3 regions of the Mesorhizobium sp. P160219 genome follow, and region 3 is predicted to be linked to each of the others. Evidence: predicted binding sites of a transcription regulator. Region 3 holds the regulator's gene; each other region holds the start of a gene.
What was found. The regulator PhoB, encoded in region 3, activates phosphate uptake and scavenging genes when phosphate is short. The targets are predictions, from matches to a motif close to TGTCATNNANCTGTCAT.
Positions count from the first base shown of each region.

Region 1 (5,601 bases), 6.4 Mb from region 3:
GCGAGGCCGAGTGCCGCTTCCTGATGCGCACCGACTGGGGCTTTGTTCATCAGAACCCCGCCGACGGCTTGCGCATGACGGTGTCTGCCGGCGCCAATGTCGGCGAGCGGCTAATGGCGGTCGGTGACCGCCATTACGGCAAGATCCGCGCCACTGCCGTCGACTGGCTGTCGCGCGTCGAGATCGACGAGGACCGCATCGACGACGAGCCGCGCGCCTTTTCCGGCGGCATGCGCCAGCGCCTGCAAATCGCCCGCAACCTCGTCACCGGACCGAGGCTGGTGTTCATGGACGAGCCGACCGGCGGCCTCGACGTCTCGGTGCAGGCGCGCCTGCTCGATTTGCTGCGCGGGTTGGTCACCGATCTCGGCCTGGCGGCCATCGTCGTCACCCACGATCTCGCCGTCGCCCGGCTTCTGTCGCAGCGTATGATGGTGATGAAAGACGGCCGTGTCGTCGAAAGCGGCCTGACGGATCGCGTGCTCGACGATCCCCGCGCGCCTTACACGCAATTGCTTGTTTCCTCGATTCTACAGGTGTGAAGATGGCGCCAAGGCACCCCCCTCTGGCCTGCCGGCCATCTCCCCCTCAAGGGGGGAGATCAGCAGCTTTTATGTCCCGCCCCTTCTACGATGCAGAAGAATGGCGAAGTCGAACGCGACAGCCAATCTCCCCCCTTGAGGGGGAGATGCCTGGCAAGGCAGAGGGGGGTGTTGGCCCGCGGACGAACAACGATTGGAGAACCTTCTGATGCCGACGCCCCTCGTTGTTTCCGGCGTCGCCAAAAGCTTCACCATGCATCTGCGCGACGGCATCAGATTGCCGGTTGTCGCCGGCGTCTCATTCTCGATCCGGGCCGGTGAATGCGCCGTGCTCGGCGGGCCTTCCGGCGCCGGCAAAAGCTCGATCCTGAAAATGCTCTATGGCAATTATGCCGTCGATGAAGGCCAGATCATCGTTCAGCATGAGGGCGGCCTGATCGATCTCGCCATCGCCAGCCCGCGCACGGTGCTTTCCGTGCGCCGCCAGACGATCGGCTATGTCAGCCAGTTCCTGCGCACCGTGCCGCGCGTCTCCGCGCTCGACGTGGTCGCCGAGCCGCTGGTCGAACGCGGCGAGGACCGCGAGAGCGCGCGGAAAAAAGCACGCACCTTGCTGGGGCAGCTCAATTTGCCGGAAAAGCTCTGGGCGCTGCCGCCGGCGACTTTCTCGGGCGGTGAGCAGCAGCGCGTCAATATCGCGCGCGGCTTCATCACCGAGCATCCGGTCTTGCTGCTCGACGAGCCGACAGCTTCGCTCGATTCGAAAAACCGCAACGTTGTGGTTGCGTTGATCGCCGCCAAGAAGGCCGGCGGTGTCGCCTTGCTCGGCATCTTCCATGACCCGGATGTGCGTGACGCCGTCGCCGATCGCATCATCGACGTGACCTCTTTCGCCGCCGGAAAAATCGCTGCATGAGCAGGAAACTATCGGAAGCGCCGTTGGTCCACGCCACGGCGCAGGTCGAGAACTCGACATTGGGGCGCTGGACAGAGATCGCCGACCGCAGCCGCGTGTCCGAAAGCATCCTCGGCGACTATTCCTACATCATGCAGGACTGCGTCGTCTGGTGCGCGACCATCGGCAAGTTCTCCAACATAGCCGCCGCCGTGCGCATCAACGCCACAAACCACCCGACCTGGCGGCCGACGCTGCATCACTTCACCTATCGCGCCTCCGACTATTGGGACGACGCCGAGCACGAAACAGAATTCTTCGCCCAGCGCCGCGCCAAACGCGTCTCCATCGGCCACGACACCTGGCTCGGCCACGGCTCGACCATCCTGCCCGGCGTCACCGTCGGCGATGGTGCTGCCGTAGGCGCCGGCGCTGTGGTGTCGAAGGATGTCGCGCCCTACACCATCGTTGGCGGGGTGCCAGCCAAGCCGATCCGCGAGCGTTTCGATCGCCGCACGGCCGAACGCTACCAGGCGCTCGCCTGGTGGGACTGGGACCACGCCAGGCTGCGCGCCGCGCTCGACGATTTTCGCGTACTCGAGGCAGACGCGTTCCTCGAGAAATACGGCGCCTGATCGGGTGCGACCACCCCCACTTGCCGCACGGCTGTGGAGCGTAACAAAACTGACATCGTGATGACATGGCAGGTTCATGTCGCTGCGCTAGGCGAGAACCAGACGATCAATTCAGGTCTGGAACTCTTCGATGTTATCGACCCCTGCCACGCTCGAAATCCGCGGCGTCTCGCGCCGATTTGGCAAGAACACCGCTGTCAGCGCCATCGACCTGTCGATCCCGCAGGGCCAGATGGTCGGCATCATCGGTCGTTCCGGCGCCGGCAAATCCACCCTCCTCCGCATGATCAACCGTCTCATCGACCCCAGCCAGGGATCGATTTTTTTTGACGGTGCCGAGGTCTCGCGGCTGCGTGGCTCGCCGCTGCGACGCTGGCAGCGCGACTGCGCCATGATCTTCCAGCAGTTCAACCTGGTGCCGCGCCTCGATGTGCTGACCAATGTGCTGCTCGGCCGTCTCAATCATCGCTCGACCTTTTCCAACCTGCTCGGCATGTTTACCCGCGCCGAATGCGCTGAGGCGATTGCAGCACTCGAGCGCCTCGACATCGCCCGCACCGCACTGCAGCCAGCCGGCACGCTGTCTGGCGGCCAGCAGCAGCGCGTCGCCATTGCCCGCGCCATGATGCAGCAGCCCAAGGTGCTGCTCGCCGATGAGCCGATCGCTTCGCTCGACCCGCTCAACGCCAAGGTGGTGATGGACTCGCTGCAGGACATCAACCTGCGCGAAGGCATCACCGTCGTCACCAATCTGCACACGCTGGACACCGCCCGCACCTATTGCAACCGCATCATCGGCATGGCTGCCGGCAAGATCGTCTTCGACGGTCCGCCGGAAGCGCTCAACCGCGAGGCCGTGCGCCTGGTCTATGGCGCCGACGGCAACGGCGTCGATATCTCCGAGGCCATCACCTCGACCAGCATCGCCTACAAGCAAAAGATCGCCGCATCCGCCAGCCCGCTCGAGCCCGCATTCCCCGGGTACTGATCCATGATCCCGAAAAGTGGATACCGGTTTTCGGAAAAGATCATGGACCAAAACTGAGCCGCACTGGATCGACCGCCCGCGTCAAGGGCACTTGCAAAAATCAAGAACGCTGCCGGCGCGGGGCCGGAACTTACAGGAGAGACATCAAATGTTCAGGAAGATGGTATTCGGCGCCGTTTCGGCTCTCGCCATGGCAACCAGCGCCGCGCATGCGGCCGACCTCAAGGAATTCCGCGTCGGCATCCTCGGCGGAGAGAACGAAACCGACCGCCTGCGCAACTATCAGTGCCTGGCCGATCACCTGAAGACCGAATTCGGCTTCGAAAAGGTCTCGCTGTTCCCCGCCGCCGACTATGACGGCGTCATCCAGGGCCTGCTCGGCGGCACGCTCGACTTCGCCGAACTCGGCGCTTCCGGCTACGCCAGCGTCTACATCAAGGACCCGAAGGCGGTCACCCCGGTCCTCACCACCCAGCAGACCGACGGCGCCACCGGCTATTATTCCATCGGCCTGGCGCTGAAGTCTTCGGGCATTACCGACATCAAGTCGGCCAAGGGCAAGAAGCTCGGCTACGCCGATCCGGACTCGACCTCGGGCTACCTGATCCCGCTGACCCAGATCCCGAAGGACACCGGCGCCTCGAACGACGCCTACTTCGCCTCGACCCAGTTCAATGGCGGCCATGAAAACAACATCCTCGCCGTTCGCGACGGCAAGGTCGACGTTGCGGTTGACGATTCCTCCGGCATCGGCGACTTCAAGAACGGCTACACCTCCGGCACCTTCCACAAGGTCACCGCCAAGGGCGCCGTCGACCCCAACGACTTCGTCGAAGTCTGGCGCTCGGGCCTGATCCCGAACGGCCCGCTGGTCGTGCGCACCGCGCTCGGCGACGACATGACCGCCAAGCTTGCCGCCTTCTTCACCGACCTGCCGAAGAAAGACAAGGCCTGTTTCGAAGGCGTCGAAGGCGGCGACTTCACCGGTTACGTCCCGGTCAAGCCTGACTTCTACAACGTCATCGTCGAAGCCCGTAAGGCAGCCATCGGCGGCTGACGGCAAAATCAGAAAGGGCGACGTGAAAAACGCCGCCCTTTTTGCATGTCCCGATCATGACCATCTCAGCAACAGCCCGCTCCAACGCGACCCTGCAGGTAGCCAACGCTTGGCAGCGCCAGATATCGTTGCGGCGGCTTTATACCATCCTCGGCATCGGCCTGCTGCTGGCGGCGACGCTGTCGAGCATGTGGTTCGCCGACGAGGCCAATGCCGGTCACTTCTGGGACCGGCTGCCGCATATATTCGACTTCCTCAGCTGGCTGATCCCGAAGGACTGGAACGACGTCTGGCGGGCGCTGTTCGACATCGCCTCGCCGCATGACACCGGCACCCAGGAGTTCAACTTCCCGCTCGGCCGCGTCTATGTCTGGGGCGGCTTCTACATCCCCGAATATTTCGAGCTGATGCTGACCACACTCAACGTGGCGCTGGTCTCGACTTTCATCGGTTTCATCTTCGCCGTGCCGTTTTCGTTCATCGCCGCGCGCAACCTGACGCCGCATCCGGCGCTGCGGCTCGTCGTCAAGCGCTTCATGGAATTGCTGCGCGCCTTTCCCGAAATCGTCATTGCCGGCCTGTTCGCCGCCATTGTCTCGACCGGGCCGATCGCAGCCATCATCGCCATCGGCCTGCATTCGATCGGCGCGCTCGGCAAGCTGTTCTATGAAATCAACGAGAACATCGACATGCGCGCCGAAGAGGGCCTGAGAGCGGTCGGCGGCAACTGGTTCGAGCGCGTGCGCTTCGCCGACCTGCCGCAGGTGCTGCCCAATTTCATGTCCTACACATTGCTGCGCGTCGAGATCAACGTGCGGGCCTCGACCATTATCGGCGCCGTCGGCGGCGGCGGTATCGGCGAGGAACTGAAGCTCTCGATATCGCGCGGTTTCGGCGCCAAGACGGTGGCGTTGGTGCTGCTGTTGTTCACGACGATCTTCATCGTCGACCAGTTCTCCGCCTGGCTGCGCCGCAAGCTGGTCGGCGAGCAAGCTTTTCTGATGAGCGCTTAAATGACCGCTTTGACCACTGATCAGGTCCAGTCGATCGCGGAACGCTATCCGCAAATCTTTCGGCGGCCGGCCTACAAGCGATTCGCGCCGCTGTTCCTGTTCGGCGGCATCCTGCTCTACCTCGTTTACGCCTTGTGGTTTTTCAACCTGCCGCAGGTGATGCGCGACTCGCATTGGGAGCGCCTGCCGCTCTTCCTGACGCAATGGATCAGCTACGATCTGCAGCCTGAATTCCGCCTCGACCAGCCTGAAATCACGCCGAAATACCCGCGGTTTTCAGCACTCGGCGAGAACCCAGATCCCGACTGGGTTGTCAAGAACGCGGATGGCACCTTCACCGTCCTGATCGATGGCGCGGCCAGGTCCGTCACCTTCGACAAGACCAAAGCGACGATCGTCGCCAATGGCGAGATGGTGCCGGTGGCGCTGACCAGCGGTAAGCCGGTAATTACAGGTCCGGTGCCTGGCTGG
Region 1 covers NZ_JBYNWG010000001.1:6,603,987-6,609,587, forward strand. The annotation lists gene phnK (phosphonate C-P lyase system protein PhnK) at 1-542, shown strand, start outside; gene phnL (phosphonate C-P lyase system protein PhnL) at 751-1,458, shown strand; gene AC3EMP_RS32005 (DapH/DapD/GlmU-related protein) at 1,455-2,072, shown strand; gene phnC (phosphonate ABC transporter ATP-binding protein) at 2,203-3,060, shown strand; gene phnD (phosphonate ABC transporter substrate-binding protein) at 3,209-4,117, shown strand; gene phnE (phosphonate ABC transporter, permease protein PhnE) at 4,174-5,130, shown strand; gene phnE (phosphonate ABC transporter, permease protein PhnE) at 5,131-5,601, shown strand, end outside.
Region 1: phnC (phosphonate ABC transporter ATP-binding protein) is a predicted target of PhoB. The motif match lies at 2,112-2,128, and genes of this name have one in related genera.

Region 2 (5,601 bases), 1.5 Mb from region 3:
CTGCGGCAGCTCTGCGACCAGCATGGCCTGCTGCTGATCTTCGATGAGGTCCAGTGCGGTATCGGTCGCACCGGAAAGCTGTTCGCGCATGAATGGACCGGCGTGACGCCCGACATCATGGCGATTGCCAAGGGCATTGGCGGCGGCTTCCCGATGGGCGCGTGCCTCGCCACCGACGACGCTGTCGTCGGCATGACGGCAGGCGTGCATGGCACCACTTTCGGCGGCAATCCGCTGGCCATGGCGGTCGGCAACGCTGTGCTCGACGTCGTGCTGGAAGACGGCTTCCTCGAAGACGTCCAGCGCAAGGCATTGCTGATGAAGCAGGGCCTGGCGGCGGTCGCCGACGAATTTCCTGATGTCATCGAAGGCATCAGGGGCAGCGGCCTGATGCTTGGCCTGAAATGCGCCATGCCCAACACCAAGCTCAACATGGCGCTGCGCGACCAGCATCTGCTGGCGGTGCCGGCCGGCGACAACGTCATTCGTCTGCTGCCGCCGCTGACCGTCACCGACGCCGAGATCGGCGAAGCGCTCGATCGCATCCGCGCCGGCGCCAAGGGCCTGACCGACGCCATCGCCGCGGCCGCCGCGAAGTAATCCCGAGAACCATTCCCGATGAGCCTTCGCCATTTCACCGATCTTTCCGCCGTTTCCGAAGGCGATCTGCGCCTGATGCTGGACGATGCGGTGGTGCGCAAGGCGCGCCTCAAGGCCGGCGAACGGACCAAACCGCTCGAAGGCAAGGTGCTGGCCATGATCTTCGACAAGCCGTCGACGCGCACGCGCGTGTCCTTCGACGTCGGCATGCGACAGCTCGGCGGCGAGACCATCATGCTGACCGGCACCGAAATGCAGCTCGGCCGTTCCGAGACCATTGCCGACACCGCCAAGGTGCTGTCGCGCTATGTCGACGCCATCATGATCCGCACCACGTCGCATGAGCGGCTGCTCGAGCTGACCGAGAATGCCACGATTCCGGTCATCAACGGGCTGACCGACGACACCCATCCCTGTCAGCTGATGGCCGACATCATGACCTTCGAGGAGCATCGCGGTCCGGTTGCCGGCAAGACCATCGCCTGGACCGGCGACGGCAACAACGTGCTGCATTCGCTGCTCGAAGCTTCGGCGCGGTTCCGCTTCAACCTGAACGTCGCAGTGCCGGAAGGCAGCGAGCCGGCGCAAAAGCATATCGACTGGTCGAAGAGCAATGGCGGCAAGCTGCACTTCACCCGCTCGCCCGAGGAAGCCGTCGACCAAGCCGACTGCATCGTCACCGACTGCTGGGTGTCGATGGGCCAGGAACACCGCGCCCGCGGCCACAATGTCTTCTCGCCCTATCAGGTCAATGCGGCGCTGATGGCGAGGGCCAAGCCCGACGCCCTGTTCATGCACTGCCTGCCGGCGCATCGCGGCGAGGAAGTCACCGACGAGGTCATCGACGGTCCGCATTCGGTTGTCTTCGACGAAGCCGAGAACCGGCTCCACGCCCAGAAGGCGGTTTTGGCCTGGTGTCTGGGCGCTTGATCTCCAGGCGCTTGATCTCCAAGCGCTTGATCCGGGGCGGCGCGATGCCTATTTGCGCCCCATCACGCAAATCAAGCGCGTTTGGACGCATGCACCCCTCCGGGCCGCATGGCCGCGCCCTGGAGCTTTGTCATGTTGGAAACGCATCAAGTGACTGAACATCACCCCAGACTCGGCGAGTTCGGCTATGCCGGCGACGATCATGTCGTACCCTTCGAGGTCGGCCCGCTCGACGTGCGCGGCCGCACCGTGCAACTCGGGCCGATGCTCGACGCCATCCTCAACCGTCACGACTATCCCGAGCCGGTCGCCCGCCTGCTCGCGGAAGCCTGTGTGCTGACGGTGCTGCTCGGCACCTCGCTCAAATTCGAAGGCAAGTTCATCCTGCAGACCCGCACCGACGGCCCGGTCGACATGCTGGTCGCGGATTTCTCCACGCCTTCGGCATTGCGCGCCTATGCGCGTTTCGACGCCGACCGGCTGGAGGCCCTGGTGGCCGCAGGCCAGACCTCGCAGCAGACGCTGCTGGGCAGCGGCGTTTTGGCGCTGACCATCGACCAGGGCGCGCACACGCAGCGCTATCAGGGCATCGTCCAGCTCGACGGCGAGACGCTGGAGGACGCCGCGCGCACCTATTTCCGCCAGTCGGAGCAGATCCCGACCGACCTCAGGCTGTCGGTGGCCAAGCTGCTGACGCCAGGTCCCGGCGGCGCTCGTGAGCAGTGGCGCGCCGGCGGCATCCTGGCGCAGTTCCTGCCGCAGTCACCCGAGCGCATGCGCGTGCCCGACATTTCGGGCGGCGACGGCGATCCGCGTGACGTGACGCAGGAGCCGGCCGACAATTCGTGGCGCGAGCTGGTGGCGCTGCTCGGCACCATCGAGCCGACCGAGCTGATCGACCCGACCATCGGCGCCGAGCGGCTGCTCTACAGGCTGTTCCACGAACATGGCGTGCGCGTCTTCGGCGGCGTGCCGGTCGCCGACCAATGTTCCTGCTCAAGGGACAAGATACGCGGCATCCTCGAGGGGTTTTCCGCGCAGGAGATCAAGGACAGCACCGAAGATGGCGGCATCCACGTCGCCTGCGAGTTCTGCTCGAAGCAGTACGACTTCGACCCGGCGGAGTTTGCAACTCAGTAGCATCTCTTCCTTCGCCCCGTTCACGGGGAGAAGGTGCCCGAAGGGCGGATGAGGGGCAGCGCGAACTTTGGTGAATGGCCGCGCATAGCCTACGTCATGTGCGTGGAAGATAACCTCATGAGTCCGGCGGCGCCCCTCGTTGCACTGCCGGGCATTTCTCCCCGTATAGAGATGGGGAGAAAACCCCTAATTCACCGTCCGCCGCGTCCCCGGCAGATCCAGCGAAAACGCGGGAATAGCGACGTCGAACGTCTCGCCCTTTTTGTTGCGCATGGTGTAGTGGCCGACCATGAAGCCGGAGGGCGTCGAGAGCGGGCAGCCTGACGTGTATTGATAGCTGTCGCCGGGATTGAGCTCAGGCTGGTCGCCGACCACGCCGGCGCCGCGCACTTCCTCGATCCGGCCGCTGCCGTCGGTGATGTGCCAGTAACGCGACATAAGCTGCACGAAATCGTCCGACTGGTTGTCGATCGTCACCTGGTAGCCCCAGACATAACGGTTCTCCGCCGGGTCCGAGCGGTCCTCCAGGTAGAACGGTCTGACCTGCACTTCGATGTTGCGCGTGACGGCGCGATACATGGGCTGCTCCGGTTGCGCGGCAAGGAACATTTGTCGCGCTATGCGGTTTGATACGCGCACAACGGCATGTCCTGCCAGCCTCAAAGCGGAGGTGCCGACAAACAATGTCATTTAAGTGACACATGACAGTGTTGGTGTGGGCAAACCTTGCCGGCGACTCAAGGCCCATCTGTCGACTGACAAAGCAGCCGCGAGCGGCCTTTCCGGAGTGACCAGATCTCATGGAACTAGCTCTCACAGCCGCCTTCGCTTCCTCCGCTTTGCTTCTTTCCAATCTCGCCAGCATCCTGCTTGCTTCGTCGAAACTGCAAGCGCGTCGCCTTATCCCTCCGCCGTCCGACGAGCAGCCACCGGTCTCGATCGTCGTACCGTCGCGCGGCGTGGAGCCGTTCACACAAGAGACGCTGCAGCGAGCCTTCTCGCTCGACTGGCCGCGCTACGAACTGATCTTCTGCGTCGCTCACGCCGACGATCCCGTCGTCAAACTGATAAACAGGGCGATCGTCCTGTTTCCCAACGTGCCGGCCCGGCTGCTGATCGGCGACGACCGCGTCAGCAGCAACCCGAAGCTCAACAACTGCGTCAAGGGCTGGGAAGCGGCGCGCTATCATTGGGTTATTCTGGCGGATTCCAACGTGCTGATGCCAAGGGATTACGTCCAGCACCTGATGGCGGCCTGGCGGACCAATACCGGGCTTATCTGCTCGACGCCGATCGGCTCTCGGCCGGATGGCTTTTGGGCCGAGGTCGAATGCGCGTTCCTCAACACGCTGCAGGCGCGCTGGCAATATGCCGGCGAGGCGCTCGGTCTCGGCTTTGCCCAAGGCAAGAGCATGCTGTGGAACAAGCCGATGCTCGATACCAGTGGCGGTATCCGTGCGCTGGCCGCCGAGATCGCCGAGGATGCTGCTGCAACCAAGCTGGTCAACGGACTGGGCCTGCGCGTCAATCTCGTTGCCTCGCCTTTCGATCAACCACTGGGGCAGCGCCGACTTGCCGACATCTGGTCGCGTCAGGCGCGCTGGGCGCGGTTGCGCCGCGTCACTTTCCCGCTGTTTTTCGCACCCGAGATCCTGACCGGCGTCGCCGTGCCGTTGGCGTTGGCGCTGGTGGCGGCAGCAAGTGCCGGCGTCAGCCTGCCGGCCACGGTGTTGGCCGTGCTGGCGGCGGCCTACATTCCCGAATGCGCGCTGGCCGCGGCCAAGGGCTGGCACCTGTCGCTGCGCATGGTCCCGGCGATGATGGTCCGCGACATGATGCTTCCCGCCATCTGGGCGCGCGGCTGGCTGAGCGGCGCCGTCGATTGGCGCGGCAACACCATGATCATCGGCACCAAGGCAGCCGAGCTGGAAGAGGCTTCGTCGGGAGCGTGACGCCTCGCGGCCTACCCGGCTGCCTTCAGTGCCTGCGCAACGTCCTCCAGCAGATCGTCCGTATCCTCAAGACCGACCGACAGCCTGAGCGTTCCCGGCCCGATGCCAAGCTCGGCGCGAGCTTCGTCGCTGAGGTTCTTGTGCGTGGTGGTCGCCGGATGGGTGATCAGGCTCTTGGCGTCGCCGAGATTGTTGGAGATCAGCACGATGTCGAGCGCGTTCTGCAAGGCGAAGGCCGCCTGCTTGCCGCCCTTCACGTCGAGGCAGATCAGCGTCGATCCGCCCGTCATCTGCTTCTTGACGATGTCGGCCTGCGGGTGGTCGGCGCGGCCGGGATAGATGACGCGGGCGATTTCCGGCCGTCCTGCCAGGAAATCCGCGATCTTGGCCGCGCTTTCCGTCTGCTGGCGCACCCGAACCGGCAGCGTCTCCAGGCCCTTGAGCAGCGTCCAGGCGTTGAACGGCGACAGGCTCGGGCCGGTGTGGCGGAAATAGTCGTGCAAATTCTCGTCGATCCATTTCTTGTCCGACAGGATGATGCCGCCGAGACAGCGTCCCTGGCCGTCAATGTGCTTGGTCGCGGAGTAGACGACGATATGGGCGCCGAGCTGCAAGGGCTTCTGCTGCAAGGGCGTGGCAAAGACATTGTCGACGATCAGCCTGGCGCCGATCGAGGTGGCGAGCGCCGCCACCGCTGCGATGTCGACCACTTCCAGCGTCGGATTGGTCGGGCTTTCCAGGAAGAACAGTTTCGTGTTCGGCCGCACCGCCTTTTCCCAGTTGGCGATGTCGGTGCCGTCGACCAGCGTTGCCTCGATGCCGTATTTCGGCGCCAGCGTCTCCACCACCCAGCGGCAGGAGCCGAACAGCGCGCGCGCCGCAACGATATGGTCGCCGGCCTTGGCGCTGCACAGGAGCGCTGCCGTCACCGCCGCCATGCCGGACGCCGTGGCGCGCGCATCTTCGGCACCCTCCAGCG
Region 2 covers NZ_JBYNWG010000001.1:1,644,812-1,650,412, forward strand. The annotation lists gene AC3EMP_RS08045 (aspartate aminotransferase family protein) at 1-600, shown strand, start outside; gene argF (ornithine carbamoyltransferase) at 619-1,530, shown strand; gene AC3EMP_RS08055 (Hsp33 family molecular chaperone) at 1,639-2,670, shown strand; gene apaG (Co2+/Mg2+ efflux protein ApaG) at 2,857-3,249, opposite strand; gene AC3EMP_RS08065 (ceramide glucosyltransferase) at 3,471-4,622, shown strand; gene AC3EMP_RS08070 (O-succinylhomoserine sulfhydrylase) at 4,634-5,601, opposite strand, start outside.
Region 2: AC3EMP_RS08065 (ceramide glucosyltransferase) is a predicted target of PhoB. The motif match lies at 3,355-3,371, and genes of this name have one in related genera.

Region 3 (5,601 bases):
TCGTGCCGTATCGGCCTGCGGATTTGAGGTCGTGTCGGTCATGATGTCCTCCAGCGGCTTGCCGTCTGGCGCGGATGCCGGACCACAGCCTAGAAGTTTGCCGCCGATGGCGGAAACACACAATTCTCGTAGAGAAAACGCCGCGGCTTGACAGCCGCGGCGCCTCATTTCTTCAAGTCGTCGAGATCAGTTGCAAGCCGCGACGCTGCCGGCGGCGACGCCCGTGCAGACTTCGTCCTTCTTGATCCAGCCGGCGTCGATGACGACGTTGAGGTTGTCCTTGGTGATCGCGACGGGGGTCAGGAACAGCGACTTGACGGTGTTGCCGCCAGGCGTGGTGAAGTCCTTGGCGCCGGCAATGTCGCCCGTCTTCTTGCCATCGGCAAGCTGCGAGGCGATCTCGGCGGCGTTCTTGCCGAGTTCGCGCGCGTCCTTCCACACCGACACCGTCTGCGTGCCGAGCGCGATGCGGTTCAGAGCGGCATGGTCGCCGTCCTGGCCGGAGACCGGAACCGTTCCGGCAAGGCCCTGCGCCGTCAGCGCGGCGACAACGCCGCCGGCGGTGCCGTCATTGGCCGCAACCACGGCATCGACCTTGTTGTCATTGGCGGTCAGGAACTGTTCCATGTTCTTCTGGGCATTGGCCGGCAGCCAGCCATCGGTATAGGCCTCGCCGACATTCTTGATCTTGCCCGAGTCGATGGCTTCCTTGAGCACTTCCATCGAGCCCGAGAACAGGAAATCGGCATTCGGATCCGAGCCCGAGCCCTTGATGAAGACATAGTTGCCTTCGGGCTTCGCCTTGAACACTTCGCGGGCCTGCATGCGGCCGACTTCCTTGTTATCGAAGGTCAGGTAGAAGACGTCCTTGTTCTCGATCAGGCGGTCATAGCCGACGACCGGAATGCCTTCGTCCAGCGCCTTCTGCACCGCCGGGCCGATGGCCGAGGCGTCCTGCGCCAGGATGATCAGCGAGTTGGCGCCCTGCGAGATCAGGCTTTCGACGTCGGTCAGCTGCTTGCCGGGATTGGACTGCGCGTCGGCCGAAATGTACTTGTCGCCGGCAGCCTCGATCGCCGTTTTCATCGCCGCCTCGTCGGTCTTCCAGCGCTCTTCCTGGAAGTTCGACCACGACACGCCGATGACCTTGTCCTTCGCCTGCGCGACCGACATCAGCGCCAGCGACATGGCGACACCCGCCAGCATGGCGGCTGCAAATCTGTTCATCATAATCCTCCCTGCGCCGCGTGCGGCGCGACAAAACTGGCCCGAGGGCCGGCACACAGAGGCCCTATTTTTTCGAGCCTCGAAAAAATACTGGTTCAATGATAAGGCGCTGTCAACATCGATTCTGATGGATTCTGATGGCCTTGCCGAATTTTTTCGAGGTCCGCAATAAACAATGACAGGGCTGCCGGCGTCTGCCAATATTTGGCTGGTGCCGTCGAACGCCTTCACTATCATGAGGCGCGAGGAGGCCGGGAGGAAACAAATGTCGGTTGGAATCCGCCACGACGATCTGCGCCGTCGCAACCGTGCCATGGTGATTTCGGCCGTGCGCCGGGCCGGCCAGCCGTCGCGGACCGAGATTGCGGCGACCACCGGCCTCAGCCACTCGACCATATCGGCAATCTCGTCTGATCTGATTCAAGAAGGCGTCCTGATTGAAGGCAAACCTGGCGAGACAGGCGCACTGAAACGCGGCCGGCCGCAGGTCGGCCTTGGCCTCAACCCGGAAGCGGCGGCGGTGATGACCGTCGTGCTGTCGCTCAATTTCCTGTCCGTCACCGTCATCGACTATGCCGGCCACGTCGTCGCCGAGGAACAGCGCCGGCTGGACACGCTGACCAAGCCGCGCGACGAGCTGATTGGCGAATGCGTAGCAATCGTCCGGCGGCGGCTTGAGGATCCCGACCTCGATGTCCAGAGCATCGCCCGCATTGCCATGGGCATCCAGGGCATCACCGATTCGCAGGCGCGCGCCATGCTGTGGTCGCCAATCACGCCACTGACCGACATTGCCTTCGCCGACATGTTGGAAGTGGAATTCGGCATTCCGGCCACCATGGAGAACGACTGCAATATGATGGCGGTGGCGCTGCAATGGCGCCAGCCCGAGCGCTACCGCGACAACTTTATCGCCATCCTCTTGTCGCACGGCATCGGCATGGGACTGGTGCTGAAAGGCGAACTGTTCACCGGCACCCATTCCTCGGGCGGCGAGTTCGGCCACATGATCCACCGTCCGGGCGGCGCGCTCTGCCGCTGCGGGCGGCGCGGCTGCGTCGAGGCCTATGCCGGAAACTACGCCATCTGGCGCAGCGCCAAAATGATGGGCGAGGATGCCGAGCCGGTCGATATCGGCGACGCTGATATGCGCGCACTCGCCGCGCGCGCCCGCGAAACCGATGGCCCGGAGCGCGAAGCCTATCGCAGGGCCGGTGAGGCGCTCGGCTTCGGCCTCGGCAGCCTGTTTGCTCTGATCGATCCGGCACCCGTCGCCATGGTCGGCGTCAGCGCCGCCGCCTTCGACCTGATCGAACCGGCATTGCGCGAAGCGATCGCCCAGACCGCCGGCGGCCAGCACTCGAAATCGATCTCCTTCGACACCGAGCCCAACGAGCTGCCGCTGATCCGCGAAGGCTGCGCCATGCGCGCGCTCGGCTTCGTCGACCAGGAGATTTTCGCGCCGGGCATTCAGGCGAAATCCGGCAAGCATGTCGCCTGAATGGCCGGCAACGGCGCGACGCGCAGCATCCTAGTCTTCCCTAATAGCGTAGCCGGCGCCGCGAATGGTACGGATGACATCCGGCATGCGGCCGTTGTTGACGGCCTTGCGCAGCCGCCCGACATGCACGTCGACGGTTCGCTCGTCTATATAGATCGTCTCGCCCCAGACATTGTCGAGCAGTTGGCTGCGCGAGAACACGCGGCCGGGATGGCGCATCATGAATTCGAGCAGCCGGAACTCGGTCGGTCCGAGCCTGATCTCGCTCTTCTTGCGGTAGACCCGGTGCGATTCTCGATCGAGCACGATGTCGCCGACCTTGAGCACGCTCGACAGCACTTCCGGCTTGGCGCGGCGCAGCAGCGCTTTCACGCGCGCCATGAACTCCGGCGTCGAGAATGGCTTGACCAGATAGTCGTCGGCACCGGTGGACAGGCCGCGCACGCGGTCGCTTTCCTCACCGCGCGCGGTCAGCATGATGATCGGCAGCCGCTCGGTTTCGGGCCGCACTCTAAGCCGCCGGCAGAGCTCGATGCCGGAAACAGCCGGCACCATCCAGTCGAGCACCAGGAGATCGGGCACGTTTTCCTGCAGGCGGATCTCGGCCTCGTCGCCGCGTGTCACCACCTCGACCTGATAGCCTTCGGATTCGAGGTTGTAGCGGAGGAGCACGCCTAGTGGCTCCTCGTCCTCCACGACCATGATGCGTGGCGCGATCATAGGCAGTTCACCCTCATCAGGCCGGCGTGGCCATCGCCGTCTCGTCCTGCTTCGGACGATTGGCGGGCAATTGCTGGCCGGTAAGCACATAATACGCATTTTCGGCGATGTTGGTGACATGATCGCCGATGCGCTCAAGATTCTTGGCGCAGAACAAGAGATGCGTGCAGGCGGTGATGTTGCGAGGGTCTTCCATCATGTAGGTCAAGAGCTCACGAAACACGGACGTGTATTTGACGTCGATGCGCTCGTCGTCATTCCTGAGTTTTGCAAGAGCTGCCGCATCGGTGGCGGCATATTCCTCGACGACGCCTTGCACCTGGATCAGCACCAGTTGCGCCATGGCATCGATGGAGTGCGAGAGGTCGCGCGGCGTGACGCTCAAGCCCACGGTGCCGACGCGTTTGGCGATGTTCTTGGCGAGATCGCCGATGCGCTCGAGGTCGCCGGCCATGCGGATCGAGCCGACCACGGCGCGCAGATCGTTGGCCATCGGCTGGCGCTTGGCGATCAGCGTGATGGCGCGGTCGTCCAGTTCGCGCTGGCGCGCATCCATGATGGCGTCGTCGGAAACGACACGCTGTGCCAGCGCATTGTCCGAATTGAGCAGCGCCCTGGTCGAGCCGCTGACCATCGAGCCTGCCAGATCGCCCATGTCGCGGATCAGCTTGCTGATCTGCCCGAGCTCTTCATCGAAGGAGGCGACGGTATGTTCACCCATGATCTTGGTCCTCGTGCCTGAAATTCACCCGCCGGAAGGTTCAGCCGAAGCGGCCGGTAATGTAATCTTGGGTGCGCTTGTCGTCGGGGTTGGTGAACATCTTGTCGGTTGCGCCCTCCTCGACGAGATAGCCGAGATGGAACATCGCCGTGCGCTGCGACACGCGCGCCGCCTGCTGCATCGAATGGGTGACGATGACGATCGTGTAGTTCTGGCGCAGTTCGTCGATCAGCTCCTCGACACGGGCGGTGGCGATCGGATCAAGCGCCGAGCAGGGCTCATCCATCAGGATCACTTCCGGCGACACGGCGATGGCGCGCGCGATGCACAGGCGCTGCTGCTGGCCGCCGGACAGGCCGGTGCCGGGCTCCTGCAGGCGGTCCTTGACCTCGTTCCAGATCGCCGCCTTCTTCAGGCTCTGCTCGACGATCTGGTCCATGTCGGACTTGCGCTTGGCCAGCCCATGGATGCGCGGGCCGTAGGCGACGTTCTCGTAGATCGACTTCGGGAACGGATTGGGTTTCTGGAACACCATGCCGACGCGTGCGCGCAGTTCGACGACATCGATGTTCTTGTCGTAGATGTCGTCTTCATCGAGCGTGATCTTGCCGGTCACCCGCGCCGAATCGATGGTGTCGTTCATGCGGTTGAGGCAGCGCAGGAAGGTCGACTTGCCGCAGCCGGACGGGCCGATCAGCGCCGTCACCTGGTTCTGGCGGACGTCGAGATTGACGTCGAACAACGCCTGCTTCTCGCCGTAGAAGACGCCGACCTTGTCGCCGCGCATCTTGATGACTTCGTTCGACTTGGCGTTCATTTTGTCGCCCACTGCATTTTCAAGGGACTGTTCGGTCATGATGTTCATACCAAATTGCCTTTTTTCTACCAGCGCCGCTCGAACCGGCGCCGAAGCACGATCGCGGTGATGTTCATGGCCATGAGGAAGACGAGCAGGATGATGATGGCGCCGGACATGCGCTCGACAAAAGCGCGCTCAGCCTCGTTTGCCCACATATAGATCTGCACCGGCAGCGCGGTCGCCGGATCGAAAGGCGTCGTCGGATAATCGGCGACGAAAGCGACCATGCCGATCAAGAGCAGCGGTGCTGTCTCGCCGAGCGCACGCGCCAGGCCGATGATGGTGCCGGTAAGGATGCCCGGAGCGGCAAGCGGCAGGATGTGGTGGAACACCATCTGCATCTTGGAGGCGCCGAGGCCGAGCGCCGCCGAGCGGATCGACGGCGGCACCGCGGCAAGGGCGGCGCGCGTGGCGATGATGATGGTCGGCAGCGTCATCAGCGTCAGCACCAGGCCGCCGACGAAGGAAGCCGAGCGCGGCATGCCGAGGAAGTTGATGAACACGGCAAGGCCGAGCAGGCCGAAGACGATCGACGGCACCGCCGCGAGATTGTTGATGTTGACCTCGATCAGG
Region 3 covers NZ_JBYNWG010000001.1:192,869-198,469, forward strand. The annotation lists gene AC3EMP_RS00955 (sugar ABC transporter permease) at 1-42, opposite strand, end outside; gene xylF (D-xylose ABC transporter substrate-binding protein) at 187-1,227, opposite strand; gene AC3EMP_RS00965 (ROK family protein) at 1,493-2,728, shown strand; gene phoB (phosphate regulon transcriptional regulator PhoB) at 2,759-3,448, opposite strand; gene phoU (phosphate signaling complex protein PhoU) at 3,465-4,169, opposite strand; gene pstB (phosphate ABC transporter ATP-binding protein PstB) at 4,210-5,034, opposite strand; gene pstA (phosphate ABC transporter permease PstA) at 5,052-5,601, opposite strand, start outside.